2 regions of the Kribbella sp. WER1 genome follow, and region 2 is predicted to be linked to the other one. Evidence: riboswitches for the same ligand, from Rfam matches in the RefSeq annotation. Region 2 holds a riboswitch; the other holds the start of a gene.
What was found. A riboswitch is a leader RNA that binds a small molecule or an ion and turns the genes downstream of it on or off. The one in region 2 is predicted to bind S-adenosylmethionine.

Region 1: another riboswitch for S-adenosylmethionine. It lies ahead of thrC (threonine synthase); the one in region 2 lies ahead of ACXJJ3_RS05815 (aminotransferase class V-fold PLP-dependent enzyme).

The regions. Positions count from the first base shown of each region.
Region 1 covers NZ_CM135186.1:3,298,173-3,306,823, reverse strand. The annotation lists gene ACXJJ3_RS16060 (alpha,alpha-trehalose-phosphate synthase (UDP-forming)) at 1-811, opposite strand, end outside; gene ACXJJ3_RS16055 (Gfo/Idh/MocA family protein) at 820-1,821, opposite strand; gene ACXJJ3_RS16050 (amidase) at 1,812-3,266, opposite strand; gene ACXJJ3_RS16045 (DUF3263 domain-containing protein) at 3,364-3,672, shown strand; gene ACXJJ3_RS16040 (LytR C-terminal domain-containing protein) at 3,736-4,344, shown strand; gene otsB (trehalose-phosphatase) at 4,341-5,174, shown strand; gene ACXJJ3_RS16030 (hypothetical protein) at 5,140-5,430, opposite strand; gene ACXJJ3_RS16025 (DNA-3-methyladenine glycosylase family protein) at 5,654-6,598, shown strand; SAM riboswitch class I at 6,866-7,005, shown strand; gene thrC (threonine synthase) at 7,019-8,278, shown strand; gene ACXJJ3_RS16015 (ubiquitin-like small modifier protein 1) at 8,275-8,553, shown strand; gene ACXJJ3_RS16010 (zinc-dependent alcohol dehydrogenase family protein) at 8,612-8,651, shown strand, end outside.
Region 2 covers NZ_CM135186.1:1,175,014-1,183,664, reverse strand. The annotation lists gene ACXJJ3_RS05825 (alkaline phosphatase D family protein) at 1-1,053, shown strand, start outside; gene ACXJJ3_RS05820 (prolyl oligopeptidase family serine peptidase) at 1,142-3,190, shown strand; gene ACXJJ3_RS05815 (aminotransferase class V-fold PLP-dependent enzyme) at 3,197-4,561, opposite strand; SAM riboswitch class IV at 4,578-4,691, opposite strand; gene ACXJJ3_RS05810 (DinB family protein) at 4,788-5,303, shown strand; gene ACXJJ3_RS05805 (DUF6351 family protein) at 5,378-7,471, shown strand; gene ACXJJ3_RS05800 (DUF4184 family protein) at 7,528-8,259, shown strand; gene ACXJJ3_RS05795 (DNA translocase FtsK 4TM domain-containing protein) at 8,531-8,651, shown strand, end outside.

The DNA.
Region 1 (8,651 bases), 2.1 Mb from region 2:
TGTGCTCCGGGTTACCGACCTCCTCGCGCATCTCGGCCGCCCGGGCGTTGGTTTCCGGCTGCCGGGCCAGGTTCTCCAGCTCGTTCACGTCGATCGAGATCGGGAACGCCTTCGCGCGCACGATCCGGTCGTCGGGCAGGTGGATCCGGTCGCCGCGGGTCCGCAGGCCCATCCGGTTGCGGGCCAGCCGGGCGAAGTTCGACGCGGCACCGGGCCGCTGGAACCCGACCAGGTCGGCGCCCATCAGCCCGTCCAGGATCTGCCGCCGCCACGGCATCTGCGCGAACAGCTCGGTCGGCGGGAACGGGATGTGCAGGAAGAACCCGATCCGGACGTCGGGCCGCAACCGGCGAAGCATCGCCGGCACCAGCTGCAGCTGATAGTCGTGCACCCAGACGTCGGCGTTGTCGTCGGCCGCCTCCGCGGCAGCCTCCGCGAACCGGCGGTTCACCGCGACGTACGACTCCCACCACTCGCGGTGGAACTCCGGCGCCACGATCACGTCGTGGTACAGCGGCCAGAGCGTCGCGTTCGAGAAGCCCTCGTAGTACAGCTGCACGTCCTCGGCGGTGAGCATCACCGGGACCAGGTGCATGCCGTCGTTGTCGAACGGGTCCAGCTTCTCGTCCGGGCTGCCCGTCCAGCCGATCCAGGCGCCGTGGTGGCCCTGCATCACCGGGGCCAGTGCGGTCACCAGCCCGCCCGGGCTGCGGCGCCATGCCGTGCTGCCGTCGGGCATCTCGATCCGGTCGACCGGCAGCCGGTTGGCCACCACTACGAAGGAACTCCTACCGTTCGGCTGTGTAGACATGGTCAGCGTCATCCACTCAGGTCGTCGTCGTCACCGGGGTAGCGGACCCCGATCTGGCTCCGGGTCTCGTCGAGCAGGTCGAGAATCTCGAGGGTGGCGGCATGGGGCAGGACGGGCACCTCGACCAGTCCGGCGCGCAGCGCTGCGATCACTGCGCTCGCCTCGTAGTGGTACCCACGGCCATGCGTGGGTACGTCGATCCGCTCCGCTCCGGAAGCGGTCGTGCGCAGGTAGTACTCGGGGTGGTGGAAGCGGTGCGGGACCTGCAGGTTCCCGTCCGGGCCGCTGATCGCCGCGACCCACGGGTTCTGCGACCGCAGCCCGCAGGTCAGCGCGGCGACCGCGCCGGAGTCGTACCGCCAGGCCATCGCGACGTTCAGGTCGACGCCGTCGTCGTTGAGGGAACCGACTGCCTTCACCTCCGCCGGGCGGCCCAACGCCATGTGGGCGAAGGTCATCGGGTAGATGCCGCCGTCCATCAGCGAGCCTCCCCCGAGCGCCGGGTCGAGCAGGCGAACCGGCAATGAAGGTTTGTGGAACGCAAAGTCCGCGGTCACTTGCTGCGGCTCACCGATCACGCCGCGTTGCAGGTCCTCGAACAGGGCCTGGATCACCGGATCGGTGCGCATCCACATCGCCTCGGCGAACAACGTCTTGTGTTCGTGGGCGACCGCGACCAGGTCGCGCGCCTGCGCGGCGGTGAGTGTCACCGGCTTCTCGCACAGTACGGCGATGCCGGCCTGCAGCGCGGTCCGGGCGATCGCGTAGTGCTGCGGGTGCGGCGTACCGATGTAGAGGACGTCGACCTCGCCGGAGTCGATCAGGCGGCGGTAGTCGTCGTACGCATGGGGGATGCCGAACTCGTTCGCGAACCGGTCCGCGCTCGCCTGGCTACGGGATGCGACCGCGGTGGCGACGGCGTCGTCCGGCAGCAGCCCCAGGTCGTGCGTGAACTGGGTCGAAATGTTGCCGGTCGCAACGATTCCCCACCTGACGCGATCTATACCCACTGTCTGAACTCCGGGGTCGGGAACGGTCCGTCTGCTGCGATTCTCGCGGTTTCGAAGGCGTGCGCCAAGCGAATGAGCGTGACCTCACTCCGCCCCGTACCGCTGATCGTCAGTCCGACCGGGAGCCCCGAGACCACGCCGGAGGGAACCGAGAGCAGCGGGTAGCCGGCCAGCGCGGCGTGCGCCGACGAGCTGCCCATCACGTGGTCGCCGTTCACCAGGTCGATCGTCCAGGCCGGCTGGTACGACGGGCTGACCAGCGCGTCGAGCTGGTTGTCGCGGAGCAGGTTGTCGATACCGTCCCGCCCGGCCCGCAGCGCGGTCAGCCGGGCGGCGACGTACACCGGCGAGTCCAGGCCGTCCGTCGCGGCGGCGCGCTCGAACAGCTCCTGACCGAACCACTGCAGCTCCTGGTCCGCATGCTCGTTGTTGAACGCGATCAGGTCGTCCAGCGTCCGCGGACCGCCGGGTGCGCGCGTCGCAAGGTACGCCGCCATGTCGCCCTTCAGCTCGTGCGAGAGCACGTGGAGCTGGTCCTCGTCACCACCAGGCGTCGGCAACGACAGGTGGTCGACCAGCGTCGCTCCGCACCGGCTGAGCACTTCCAGCGCCCGCTCGGTGACCTGGTCGAGCCCGTTCGAATACCCCCAGAGAGGCCCCCGCGGTACGCCGATGCGCACGTCGCTGAGGTCCGTACCGCGACAGGCCTCCGTGTAGTCGAGCTGGCCGCCCGTCAGGACCGTGAGCAGCGCGGCGGTCTGCTCGACCGTCCGGGTCATCGGGCCCGCGGTGTCCTGCGAGTGCGAGATCGGGACGATGCCCTGCTGCGGGATCAGGCCGACCGTGGGCTTCAGGCCGACGACGCCGTTCAGCGCGGCCGGGCAGACGATCGAGCCGCTGGTCTCGGTACCGATCGCGTAGTCCGCGAGCCCCGCCGCGACCGCCGCGCCGGAACCGGACGAGGAGCCGCCGGGCGAGCGGTTCAACGCATACGGGTTCCGGGTGAGGCCGCCGTACGCGCTCCAGCCGGACGACGACGCGGAGCCGCGGAAGTTCGCCCACTCGCTCAGGTTGGTCTTCGCCAGGATCACGCAGCCGGCCTCGCGCAACCGGCGGACCAGCGGCGCGTCCTGCGGCGGAGGCGGCTGGTCGGCGAGCGCCAGCGAACCGGCCGTGGTCGGCAGGTCGGCGGTGTCGATGTTGTCCTTGACCAGCACCGGTACGCCGTGCAGCGGGCCGCGGACCCGGCCCTCGTCACGTTCGGTGTCGAGTCGGGCGGCGTCGGTGAGCGCGGCGGGGTTCGGCGTGCAGACGGCGTTGACCAACGGGTCGACATCCCCGATCCGCCCCTGCAGCTCCTCGACCCGGGCCACGCTGGAGTCGGTTGAGCTCACCCCCAAGATCCTGCCAGAGTTGAACCGGTCCGGTTGCCTCGTCAGCGACACGCTTCGTGTCGGTCGTCGGTGAATGACATTGCTGTTGTTCAACACGTACAGTAGCTTGCGGACGGACGATCACCGACCGCACAGGAGTCAGCAGCAGATGGACAGCGCCAACGCCAGCTCTTCCGGCCCCGCCGAAGCTGCGCCGCCGGTCGTCGCCGGACTCTCTGAGAGGGACGGCCAGATCCTCGCCTTCGAGCGCCATTGGTGGAAGTACGCCGGCGCCAAGGAGCAGGCGATCCGGGACCAGTTCCAGATGTCCGCGACCCGGTACTACCAGGTCCTGAACGCGCTCATCGACCGGCCGGAGGCCCTCGCGCACGACCCGTTGCTGGTCAAGCGCCTCCGCCGGCTCCGGGCCGCCCGCCAGCGCGCCCGCTCCGCACGTCGCCTGGGCATCGAGGTCTGAACCGTGTCCCGCCGCCTGAGGGCGTGCCTTACTGCCCCACGCCGTCGGGGCGAGCAGGGGCAGGTGCTCTCGTCGCTCGTTGCGGTCGCCGCCGTGGTCGCGATCGTCGCCGGGCTGCTGGTGCTGTTCGGCACCCGCGGGAACAACAGCCAGGCCGACGAGAAGCCGGCCGCCGCGAGTACGCCGACCACCAAGCCGTCGGCCGGGCCGTCGACAGTCGGCGCCAGCGTGCCGCGGCCGTCCGAGAAGCCCTCGTCGGCGAAGCCTCCGTCGGAGAAGCCGACGCAGCCCCCGTCGACCACTGAGCCGACCGCCGGACCGACGTCGCAGCCGACCCAGCCTCCGAAGACCACCGAACCGCCGCAGCCCACCCAGCCGGTGACGATCCCGGCCGAGGAGCGGCCGGCGATCGAGGTGTACAACAACACCCCGCGCAAGGGCCTCGCCGACTCGGTCGCGAACCGCGCCAAGGCGGCCGGCTGGACCGTCTCCGGCTCGCCGGACAACTGGCACGGCAAGGTTGCCGAGAGCACCGTGTACTACCCGCCCGGCATGATCGCGGCCGCCAACCAGCTGGCCCACGACCTCGGCATCGGCCGGTCCAAGGGCGCGCTGGACAACATGAAGAAGGACCGCCTGACCGTCATCCTCACGTCGGACTACACAGGATGAATTCTCCGGTCATCAGGACCGATGCCGGCCACCAGGGCTGGGAGGCGATCGCCTCCGACCCGGCGTCGGCGGTGATCGCGACCGACTTCGACGGCGTCCTGTCGCCGCTGGTCGAGGACCCGGCCCGGTCCCGCCCGGTCGAGGGCGCCCTGGACGCGCTCGCCCGGCTGGCCCGGACCGTGAACCAGGTCGCGATCGTCACCGGCCGGCCGGCGCTGGTCGCCACCGAACTGTCCGGCGTCAGCGGTCACCCCGGCCTCGGGCGCCTCGTCGTGCTCGGGCACTACGGCCTCGAACGGTGGGACGCGACGACCGGCAAGGTCACCAGCGCGCCGGTGCCGGCAGGTGTCGCGACGGCCCGCGACCGGTTGCCCGGTCTGCTCCGGGAAGCCGGCGTACCGGATGCGTTCGTGGAGGACAAGGACAGCTCACTGGCCGTGCACACGCGCCGGCTGGACGATCCGGCCGAGGCGTTCGAGCTGCTGCGCGGGCCGTTGACCACGCTCGCCGAGGAGACCGAACTGCGGCTCGAGCCCGGCAACCTGGTCCTCGAACTGCGCCCGCCCGGCATCGACAAGGGCGTCGCGATCCAGAGCCTGCTCGAGTCCACCGGCGCCCGCTCGATCCTGTACGCCGGAGACGACCTGGGCGACCTCGCCGCGTTCCGGGCGATCCAGGCGCGACGTGCCGACGGGCTCCCCGCCGTACTGCTCGCCACCCGGTCCTCGAACGCGACCGAGCTGATCGACGCCGCCGACATCGTCGTCGACGAGCCGAGCGGCGTGGTCACCGTCCTCACGGCCCTTTCGGACGCGATCGCAGCCCGCTGAACGCCTGCGTCACGGTCTTCCCGATCGGCTGCACCGGGCGCTCGACGTACCCACCGTCCTTCAGCCCCGCCAGCCGCTCGAACGGATTCCGCGACGCCGGATCCCCGGTGAGCAGGAACGACACCACCACACCGACGACGTACAACGGCAACATCGGCAGCCCGAGCAGACAGAAGTACTGCCAAGAATGCCGCTCCTCATGCCGCACGAGCCGGCCATCGTCGAAGTACGCCCGCTCGTTCTTGCTCAACACCACGTTCCCGATCGTGAACGCCCCCGCCACCGGAAACCCGAGCCTGTAACCGTTCGCAAAAAACAGCCCCCGCGGCCCCCGACTGAACCTCGCCCTCCCGATCACCCCGACCACGCCGCCCGCGAGGGTAGACAGATTGAGGAAGTTCCCAACGAGCTTCACCCACTGCCAAGCAGTCATGGGGATCAGTATGAGTTCTGTCGGTGGGGTGGGTAAGACTTGGCGGGTGAGTTCGGTGGTGCGGGTCTGGCGGCCGGGGCGGGTGGTGGATCCGCAGTCGGTGATCGGTGGGTTGCGGAAGGGGCCGGGGGATCCGGCGTATGTGTTCGATGCGGGGCGGCGGACCGTGTGGCGGGCGACGCGGACGCCGGAGGGGCCGGTGCTGCTGCGGTTGACGCCGTACGCCGGGGCGGTCGAGGCGGAGGCGTGGGGGCCGGGGGCCCAGTGGGTGTTGGACGGCGTACCGGAGCTGCTGGGGGACAAGGACAGCTGGGACGGGTTCGAGCCGTTGCCGGAGCATCGGGTGCTGGTGGATGCGGCGCGGCGGTTCCCGGACGTGCGGGTGCCGCGGTCGCGGGCGGTGTTCGAGGCGATGGCGGCGGCCGGGATCGAGCAGGTCGTGACCGGCAAGGAGGCGTTCCGTGCGTGGCGGTTGCTGTTGCGCGAGTACGGCGAGCCGGCGCCGGGGCCTCGTGAGCAGGGCAACCGGGTGATGATGGTGCCGCCGGCGCCGGAGCAGTGGCGGCTGATCCCGTCGTGGCAGTTCCTCCGGGCGGGCGTGGAGAACCGGCGGTCGCGGGTGGTGCTGACGGCGGCGACCCGGGCGCGGGCGCTGGAGCGGACGCTGGAGCTGACCGACGGCGCCGAGATCGAGCGGCGGCTGCGGTCGCTGCCCGGGGTCGGCGTGTGGACGGCGGCCGAGGTACGGCAGCGGGCGCACGGGGACGCGGACGCGTTCTCGTTCGCGGACTACCACGTGTCGCGGAACGTGTCGTACGCGCTGATCGGCGAGGAGCTGGACGACGACGGCTGCGCCGAGCTGATCGAGCCGTACCGCGGGCACCGGTTCCGGGTGCAGCGGCTGATCGAGCTCGCCGGGATCGGGCATCCGCGCTTCGGCCCGCGCAAGTCCCTCCCCACCCACACCCCCGGCGCCACGCACCGCCTGTGATCCGCCGCCACTCACTAACCCCGCCCATCCGCCCCAGGCCTGGCACCCGCCGTCCGGCGGTTGGGAGCGGTTGGTGAGTGGTGGGTGTCCGCCCGAGGCTGATCTCCAGGCCATCACAATCCCCGTCTGTGGCCGTCGGGCACGCTCAGGTACCAGACGCAGGCTGGATTGTGATGGCCTGGAGATCCGGGGCCGGCTCTGAGATCGCCCGTCTCGGATGGTGGGACCACGGGACACAATATGGACCCGATTGGGTAATCTCGGGGCAGCTCATCCAGAGGGACTGAGGGAAACGGCCCGTTGACGTCCCGGCAACCCTCCCCGCCGTACGCCCGTCCGGGCCGAAAGCGAGGGAACGGTGCCAAATCCGTCCCGCGCCGAGATCCGGCTCCCGGGGAAGATGAGAGGGGAACCTCACTCATGAGCCAGGCCGCCACCCACACCATCCGTGAAGGTGCCTTCGGCAACGGTACGCACCTCAGCTGTCGCGCGTGCGGCGCGAAGTCCCCGCTGGGCCCGTTCTACGCCTGTATGGAGTGCTTCGGTCCGCTGGAGGTCGGGTACGAGTACCCGGCCATCACCCGCGAGCAGATCGAAGCCGGCCCGAAGAACATCTGGCGCTACCAGCCGCTGCTCCCCGTCCCGGTCGACGTGGCGAGCTTCCCGAACACCGAGCCCGGCTACACCCGGCTCGTCGACGCGCAGAACCTGGCCCGCGAGCTCGGGCTGCGCAAGCTCTGGGTGAAGGACGACTCCGGCAACCCGACCCACTCCTTCAAGGACCGAGTCGTGGCGAGTGCGTTGAGCGCCACCCGCGAGCTCGGCATGAAGGTCTTCGCCTGCCCCTCGACCGGCAACCTCGCGAACGCCGTCGCCGCGGCCGCCGCCCGGGCCGGCATCCGCTCGGTCGTGTTCATCCCGCACGACCTCGAGCGCCCGAAGGTGATCACCACCGCCGTGTACGGCGGCACCCTGGTCGCCGTCGAGGGCAACTACGACGACGTGAACAAGCTCGCCTCCGAGATCGCCGGCGAGGAGGAAGGCTGGGCGTTCGTCAACGTCAACGTCCGGCCGTACTACTCCGAAGGCTCCAAGACGCTCGCCTTCGAGATCGCCGAGCAGCTCGGCTGGCGGCTGCCGCAGCAGGTCGTGATCCCGGTCGCGTCCGGCTCGCAGCTCACCAAGATCGACAAGGGTTTCACCGAGCTCGGCAAGCTCGGGCTCGTCGACGCCACCGACTACAAGGTGTACGGCGCGCAGGCGACCGGCTGCTCCCCGGTGGCGCAGGCGTTCCGCGACGGGCACGACGTGGTCAAGCCGGTGAAGCCGGACACGATCGCGAAGTCGCTGGCGATCGGCAACCCGGCCGACGGGCCGTACGTGCTCGACGTGGCCCGCCGTACCGGTGGCGCGATCGAGGACGTCAGCGACGACGAGGTCGTCGAGGGCATCCAGCTGCTGGCCCGGACCGAGGGCATCTTCGCCGAGACCGCGGGCGGGGTGACGGTCGCGACGCTGAAGAAGCTGATCAAGACCGGGCAGCTCGACCCCGAGGCCGAGACGGTGATCATCAACTCCGGCGACGGGCTGAAGACGCTCGACGCCGTGGCCGACCGGGTCGGCCCCAAGGTGACCATTCCCGCGTCGTACGACGCCTTCGTGAAGGCAGGCCTGCAGTGAGTGTGAGTGTGCGCGTCCCGACCATCCTGCGGCCCTACACCCAGGGCGCGTCCGAGGTGTCCGCCGAGGGCGGCACGCTGACTGAGGTGCTCGACTCGCTCGACACGTCGTACCCCGGGATCAAGGGCCGCGTGCTCGACGAGTCCGGCGAACTGCGCCGCTTCGTGAACGTGTACGTGGACGACGACGACGTACGTTTCGCCCAGGGCCTGCAGACCGCGATCAAGGACGGCGGCCAGGTCTCCATCATCCCGGCCGTCGCCGGCGGCTGCTGAACGTCGCCTCGGGGTCCCGAGGGGAACGATTCCTGCGTGGGCTGACTATGGTCTACGCATGCGTGCAGTGGTGATCGAGGAGTACGGCGTACTTCCTG
Region 2 (8,651 bases):
GGCGGGATGGTCGCGTACAAGGCCATGCACGACACCCGGCCTGACTTCTTCCTGCACTCCGGCGACAACATCTACGCCGACGGCCCGATCCAGGCCGAGCTGAAGGTTGCCGACGGCACCGTCTGGAAGAACGTGGTGACCGAGGAGGTCTCGAAGGTCGCCGAGACGCTGGCCGAGTACCGCGGCCGGTACAAGTACAACCTGTTCGACGGCAACGTCCGCGACCTGTACGCCGACGTACCGCTGGTCGCGCAGTGGGACGACCACGAGACGCTGAACAACTGGTACCCGGGCGAGATCCTGGACGACTCCCGGTACGTCGAGCGGCGCGTCGACGTACTCGCGGCGCGGGCGAAGAAGGCGTTCCTGGAGTACCTGCCGATGGAGCACGTCGCGGGCCGGGACCGGATCTACCGCAAGGTGAGCCACGGCCCGCTGCTCGACGTGTTCTGCCTCGACATGCGCACGTACCGCGGCGCGAACCCGGTGCCGTCGACGGCCGGGCCGGTCGCGATGCTCGGCGCCGAGCAGGCCGCCTGGCTGGTCCGTGAGGTGGCGGCGTCCCGCGCGACCTGGAAGGTGATCGCCAGCGACATGCCGATCGGCCTGCTGGTCCCGGACGGCGACCTGATCGAGGCGGTCGCGAACGGGCTGCCGGGTGCGCCGGGCGGCCGCGAGCACGAGATCGCCTGGGTGCTGAGCCAGTTCAAGAAGCGCAAGGTACGGAACGCGATCTGGCTGACCGCGGACGTGCACTACGCGGCCGCGCACCACTACGACCCGGCGCGGGCGGCGTTCACCGACTTCGACCCGTTCTGGGAGATCGTGGCCGGGCCGATCAACGCGGGCGTCTTCGGCCCGAACCAGCTCGACCCGACGTTCGGCCCGGAGGCGGTCTTCGTCAAGGCGGCCGACTTCCCGAGCCAGTCGCCGGCCAGCGGTAACCAGTTCTTCGGCCACACCCGGATCGACCCGCGGACCGGGGTCTTCTCGGTGTCGCTGCGGAACCTGTTCGGCACGGTGCTGTGGAGCAAGGACATCAATCCGGCCTGAGGTCCGGGCCCGTCGTACTCACCGGGCTCCGGCGCCTGTGCGGGATGCCGCCCACCGGAGCCGGTGAGTACGACGTAAGTTGGTCGCCATGACCTACCCGGAGAGCCGCCGCGACGACGTGGTCGAGACGTTGCACGGGCACCAGATCGCCGATCCTTACCGCTGGCTGGAAGACCCTGACTCGCCTGAGACCCAGGACTGGGTCACCCGGCAGAACGCCTTCACGGAGGCCGAGCTGTCGGGCTACCCGGAGCGTGCGTGGTTCCAGCGCACGATGGCCGCGATCCTCGCGCGCCCACGCGCCGGCGTGCCCGCGAAGAAGTCCGGCTGGTACTTCGTCGGCCGGAACGACGGCACGCAGGCGCAGGACGTGATCTACGTGGCCGAATCGCTGGACGAGCTGCTGTCCGGCGGCCGGGTGCTGATCGACCCGAACACGCTGTCCGCGGACGGCACGGACTCGTTGGGGACGTTCACGGTCAGCCCTGACGGCAAGTACTTCGCGTACGGCATCAACGAGAGCGGTAGCGACTGGACGACGTTCCGGCTGCTCGACATCGCCACCGGTGCGCCCGTGGACGACCTGGTGGCGGAGGCCAAGTTCAGCGAGGCGACCTGGCTCCCGGACAGCTCGGCGTACCTGTACCTGCATTACCCGACCAGCGGGCGGAGCGAAGGTACGGAGACCACGTCCCTGTCCGGCGGCCGGCTGATGCTGCACCGCGTCGGTACGCCGCAGTCGGACGACGAGCTCGTCCTGAGCTTCCCCGGCAACGACAGGTACTTCCTGATGCCGGAGGTGTCCGACGACGACAGGTACCTCGTCGTGCACATCACCGAGGGCACGGACCCGAGCACGCGGCTCTGGGTGTACTCGATCACCGGTGACGGGCTGGGCGAGCCGGTGAAGGTCGTAGACGAGTTCACCGACGAGATCGCGTTCGTCCGGATGTCCGGCGACGATCTGGTACTGCGGACCGACCGGGACGCGCCCCGCGGGCGGGTGGTGCTGTCGGACCTCGCCGGCGAGTTCACCGACCTCATCCCGGAAAGCGACTCCACGCTGCAGGCGGTGCGCGCTACGGCGGACGGTCTCGCAACACTCACGTTGGCCGACGCCCAGTCGGTGCTGACGTTGTACGCGCTGGACGGGTCCGACGCGCGCGTTGTCGACGTACCGGGCGGGGGAGTGGTCGGCTTCAACGCAGGCCCGAAGTACGACGAGCTGTTCATCGGCCTGTCCACGACGACCGACCCGACGCTGTCGTACCTCGTGCACACCGGCACAGGCGACGTACGGGCGCTGCCGGAGCTGGTGCGCGGTACTGACGGCTACACGCCGCCCCAGGTCACCGTGACGCGTCGCAACGGGCCCGTCCCGTACTTCCTGATCAGCAGGTCGGACCTGGGCTTCGACGAGCCGCGCCCGACCCTCATGTGGGGGTATGGCGGGTTCCGCATCCCGATCCAGGCCGACTACCGTCCCGGCTGGCCCGCATGGCTCGCGGCCGGCGGCGTACTGGTCATCGCGAACCTCCGTGGCGGCGGTGAGTACGGGAGCGAGTGGCACGACGCGGGACGGCTCAAGAACAAGCAGAACGTGTTCGACGACTTCATCGCGGTCGCAGAGGACCTGCGGGACACCGGAGTGACCACACCGGCGCAGCTGGCGATCCACGGCCGCAGCAACGGCGGTCTACTCGTCGGCGCGGTCATGACCCAGCGGCCGGACCTGTTCGCGGTCGCACTGCCCGGTGTGGGCGTGCTGGACATGCTGCGGTTCCACCTGTTCACGGTTGGGGCGGCCTGGGCGTCCGACTACGGCCTGCCGACCGACCCGGAGCAGTTCGAGGACCTGCTGGCCTACTCGCCACTGCACCGCGTCAGCGACGGTACGGCGTACCCGGCGACGTTGGTGGTCACGGGTGATCACGACGACCGCGTAGTGCCGCTGCACAGCCACAAGTTCATCGCCGCGGTGCAGCACGCCCAGTCCGGTCCGCAGCCGGTGTTGACTCGCGTAGAGGTCAACACCGGCCACGGCTTCGGTAAGCCTGCCGCGATGGTCGCGTCGGAGTGGGCGGACCTACTGGCGTTCGCTGCTCACCATGTAGGTCTCGTACCTCCTGAGCAGTAGGAGGGGCTACCAGATCCGCGGTGCGTGGAGGTCGCGGGGATCGTCGGCCGGCTGACAGCCGTGCGCGCTCTCCGCGTACTCCGTGCGCGGGCCGGTCGTGGCCAGCGTGCGGACGGCGTTGACGAGCCGGTCCACGTGCTCCCGGGTGGTCCCGAGGCCGAGGCTGGCGCGGACCGCCGTACCGTGCTCGGGAGAATTCGCGAGCAGGTGACCGACCAGCGGGTGCGCGCAGAACTTGCCGTCCCGGACACCGATGCCGTACTCCGCGCTCAGGGCCGCGGACACCAACGTCGAGGTCAGGCCCTCGACCGTGAAGCAGACGGTGCCGACCCGGTCCGCCTCCTCGCCGAAGATCGAGTACGTCGTGACGCCCTCGATCTGGGCGAGACCGGTCCGCAGCCGGGCCAGCAGGCTGCGCTCGTGCTGCTCGATGGCGTCGCGGTGCCTGGTGAGCGCGGCGCAGGCGCTCGCCAGCGCGATCGCGCCGATGACGTTCGGGGACCCGCCCTCGTGGCGCGCCGGGCCGGTCGACCAGACGACGGTGTCGCTGGTGACGGCGTGGGTCGCGCCGCCGCCGTAGAGGTACGGGTCGGCGGCGTCGAGCCAGTCGGAGCGGCCGATCAGGGCGCCGGCGCCGTACGGGGCGTACAGCTTGTGGCCGGACAGCACGACCCAGTCGACGTCGAGCGCGGCGATGTCGACCACGCGGTGCGGCGCGAGCTGCGCGGCGTCCAGGCAGACCCGGGCGCCGTGGGCCTTGGCCACCTTGGCGATTTCGGCGATCGGGAAGATCTCGCCGGTCACGTTCGAGGCGCCGGTGACCACGACCAGGCGCGGTCCCTCGGGCGCCTGCCGGAGCGCGTCGGCGACGTTCGACACGGCCTCGGCCTGACCGGCCGGCGCCTTGAGCCGGACGGTGCGCTCGGCCGGCCAGGGGAGCAGCGCGGCGTGGTGCTCGGACTCGAACACGATCACGGTCGCGTCCTGCGGGACGGCGTGTGCGAGGAGGTTGAGCGCGTCGGTGGTCTGGCGGGTGAAGATCACCTGGTCGTCGGTCCGGGCGCCGACGAAGGCGTGCACCTCGGCGCGGGCCCGCTCGTACCACTGGGTGGTGATCCGTGAGGCGTACCCGTTGCCACGGTGCACCGAGGCGTACGACGGGAGCGCGGCCTCGACGCTGGCCCGGACGGACTCCAGACACGGCGCGCTCGCCCCGTGGTCGAAGTTCGCGTAGTCGGTGACCCGGCCGTCGGCCAGCGGGACCAGCAGGTCCGAGCCGACGGTGGCAGGGATGTTGCCGGTGAGCCGCCGGGCGCTGCTCGGACGCGGGGCGGTGCTGCCGGCCGGCTCGAGAATCGACAGGATCGACATGGATCTGCTCCCAGGAAGTCCGCGCTTGCCGAACGGGGTATCCGCACGGCCTGGTCTTCACCCGGGGCACCCCACCGCGGAGGAGGGTTGCCGGCCAGCGAGCCGGGGCTTGTCGCTGACACTCATGACCTGCCGAGAACGGTAACGAACGGGACACGTTCGCCGCCAGTACGTATCTCATGTGATGAGATACGTGAACACATCGTGGGACGACGTGAGGATGGCGATGACCTGGACTGCCCCTGCGGTCGAGCGGCCGGACGGCTCGCTGACGGCACCGGAACGCGAACTGCTGCAAGGATATCTGGGCTTCTACCGCAGCACCTTGCTGATGAAATGCGCCGGGCTGACCGCTGTACAGCTCGCCGAGCGGCCCTCGCCGCCGTCGAACCTCTCGCTGCTCGGGCTGATCCGGCACCTCACGAAGGTCGAGCGGATCTGGTTCCGGATCCACTTCGCCGACGACCCGGCCGCGCCGCTGTTCACGCCCGAGCTCGGCAAGGACGCGGACTTCGAGCGGATCGACCCGGCCGAGGCGCAGGCGGCGTACGACGGGCTGATCGCGGAGTGGAAGCTGTCCGACGAGGCCGCGGCCGGGCGCTCGCTCGACGACCGGTTCACGTTCGGCGGGACCGAGTCGACGCTGCGGATGATCTACATCCACCTGATCGGCGAGTACGCGCGGCACTGCGGGCACGCCGACCTGGTCCGCGAGCAGCTGGACGGGACCACCGGCGCCTGAAGTGGTCCACTCCGGCCGGAAACCGATTACCACGAACTCTTCCGGCACCGGAACTGCTGTGATCGACTCATCACATGAAGCGACCAGCCGCCCTCGTTGCCCTTCTGACTGCGATGTTCGCCGCCGTCCTGGTGACCCCCGCCAGTGCGGCCTCCGACGTACGGATCGAGGTCCTGTCCACGCCGCGCGCCGACATGGTGAGCGACGGCAACGTGCTGCTCGGGATCACCGGGCGGCACCTGGACGACCTGAAGATCCGGCTGAACGGGAAGGACGTCAGTAGCGCGTTCACCCGTCAGCAGGACCGCCTGATCGGCGTCGTCCAAGGCCTCACGAACGGTTCCAACACGGTGACCGCCGCCGCGTCGCGGCTGGTGATCACGAACCACCCACGCAGCGGGCCGCTCCTGGCCGGCCCGCACGAGACGCCGTACTTCTGCGGTACGGCGGACTTCGTCACGCTCGCCAAGGTGAAGCTCGGCCCGCCGTCCGACGCGAACTGCACGGTCCCGACCCGCGTCGACTATCTGTACCGCTCCACGGCCGACCGCTCGCTCAAGGTGCTGCCGGCGACGCATCCGGCCGACCTGGCGACGACGACCACGTCCGACGGCCGCACGGTGCCGTACATCGTCCGCGTCGAGACCGGCGTCATCAACCGGTCGATCTACGAGTACGCCGTACTCAACGACCCCGCGGGCGGTGAGCCGAGCGTCGTGAAGGCGCCGAGCGGGTGGAACGGCCGGCTGGTCTACACGTTCGGCGGCGGCTGCCCCGGCGGGTGGTACCAGCAGGGGAGCGGCACGGGCGGCATCAACGACGACGTACTGCTCGGGCAGGGGTACGCCGTGGCGTCGTCGAGCCTCAACGTGTTCGGGATCAACTGCAACGGGGTGCTCGCCGCCGAGACCATGTCGATGACGCGGGAGCACATCCTGGAGACGATCGGCGTACCGCGTCAGACCATCGGATGGGGGTGCTCCGGCGGCTCGTACCAGGTGTTCCAGATCGCCGAGGACTACCCGGGGCTGCTGGACGGGATCGTGGCGTCGTGCGTGTTCCCGGAGGTCGGGTTCGCGACGCTGCACACGATCACGGACGCGCTGCTGCTCGACCACTACTTCCAGAACGCGACCGGCTGGACCGACGAGCAGAAACGGGCCGCCGCGGGCTTCGGCAAGGTCGGCACGATCGCGAACCTGGCTGGTGCCGGCCGCCGGATCGACCCGCGGGTCTATTGCCCTGCGCAACTACCGGTCGCGGACCGGTACGACCCGGTGAAGAATCCGGCCGGCGTCCGCTGCGACGTCTACGACCACCAGGTGAACGTCTGGGGCAAGGACCCTCGTACGGGCGCCGCCCGGCGGCCGCTCGACAACGTGGGGATCCAGTACGGCCTGGACGCCCTGAATGCGGGCAAGATCTCGGTCGCCCAGTTCCTCGACCTGAACAAGGCGGTCGGCGGTTTCGACACCGACGCCAACTTCGTCCCGGCCCGTACCGTCGCGGACCCGCAGGCGATCAGTACGGCGTACCGCACCGGGCAGCTGATCAACGGCGGCGGGGGACTGGCCAGTACGCCGATCATCGACTACCGGCAGTACTGGGACGAGCAGCCGAACGGCGACATCCACCTGCTCTTCCACTCGTTCTCGCTCCGCGAACGGCTGCGCAAGGCGAACGGTGACGCCGGCAACCAGATCATGCTCGTCCAGGCAGGCGACGCCCCGGGCGGCTTCAGTACGACGAACCCGGTGCTGACCGACGCACTCGCCTCGCTGGACCGCTGGATGGACGCGGTGGACGCGGACCACGGGCCGGGCTCTCCGCACGCGAAGCTGATGCGCAACAAGCCCGCCGCGCTCACCGACGCGTGCTGGAGCCCGACGAACCAGAAGATCGTCGAGACCCAGGTGGACGGGATCGGCACGACCAGGTGCAACACCTTCTACCCGGCCTGGCCGGCGCCGCGGCAGGTTGCCGGTGCGGCTGTTGCCAACGACATCATCAAGTGCCGGCTCGAACCGCTGAACAAATCCGACTACAAGGTCAAGTTGACCTCTGTGCAGTGGAAGACGCTGCGGCAGACGTTCCCGAACGGTGTCTGCAACTGGAAGGCGCCGGGCGTCGGGCAGCAGCCACTGGCGAGCAGTTGGCCGACGTTCTGACCCAATAGGCTGCGGGGTGTGCCCTTCACTCTGGCCCACCCCGCAGCTGTCCTCCGCTGGTCCGGCGGCCCTTCGTGGCGTCGGCGCTGGTGGCCGGTGCGGTGGCACCCGACCTGCTGTACGTCGGCGCGATCTACCGGGTCGCCACGCAGTACATCAATGGGAACTTCACGCTGACACTGACGCATAAGTTCACGTCGGCGTTCTGGCTGGACCCGTTGCTGGCGTTGCTGCTCGTCCTGGTGTTCAACGTCGTCCTAAAGCGGCCTTTGATCGCACTGGCGCCGCCTGCGTTGGCTGCGCGGCTACCTGTCTCTTCGTTGCGTGTTCCTGGGGTCAAGGTCCTGCTTTGGACGGTGCTGTCCGCTGTTGTCGGCGCGTTGACCCATGTCGTGTGGGACTCCTTCACGCACGGCGACGGGTACTTCGTCCGCCGGTACCCGGGCGTCTTCGGCGACATCAACCGGCCGCTGCAGTACGTGAGTACGCTCGCCGGCTGCCTGATCCTCGCGATCTGGCTGTACCGCTGGTACCGGCGTACCCCTGCCACGGTCACCGCGCGTGACAAGCTGCCGGCTTGGGTGCGGTACGTCGTACTCGGAGCGCTCGTGCTGTTCGCGGTGGTCGGCGCGGTCGTCGAGCTCAGCCGGGTCGACGGCGGCCTGGCAGGGGAGACCGCCGTCCGCGTGGTGCTCTCCGGCCTCGTGTACGGCGGCCTGGCCGCCCTCGGCTGGTACGTCGTCCTGTGGCACCTGGGCCGGCTCCGCCACCTCGCCCGTCCGTCGTGATGCTACGGATGGGACCGTGTGATCGGCGTGTGACACGTGGGACTCGTGGGGTAGTCGGGGTAGCCTGAGGAATATGGCGACCCGCACGTCTTCCCCGGCGCGGGCGCAGAAGTCAGCAGCCAAACGGCCGAGCACGGCCCGTTCGGCCGCTGGTGGACGCCCCCGTCCGTCAGGCGCCCAGAAGCGTGGGCAGAGTTCGAAACGCGGTGGAACCTCTGCCGCGCGGACCAGCACGCCCAAGAACAGCGGACCGGGCCCGTTCGCGGCCGCCATGCTCGCTCTCGGTCGTGGAGTGATCAAGGTCTGGATCGGCATCGCGCACCTGCTCGGCAGCATGGTGCGGGGGATCGGTCACAGCGCCCGCGACCTGGAACCGGAGCACCGCCGCGACG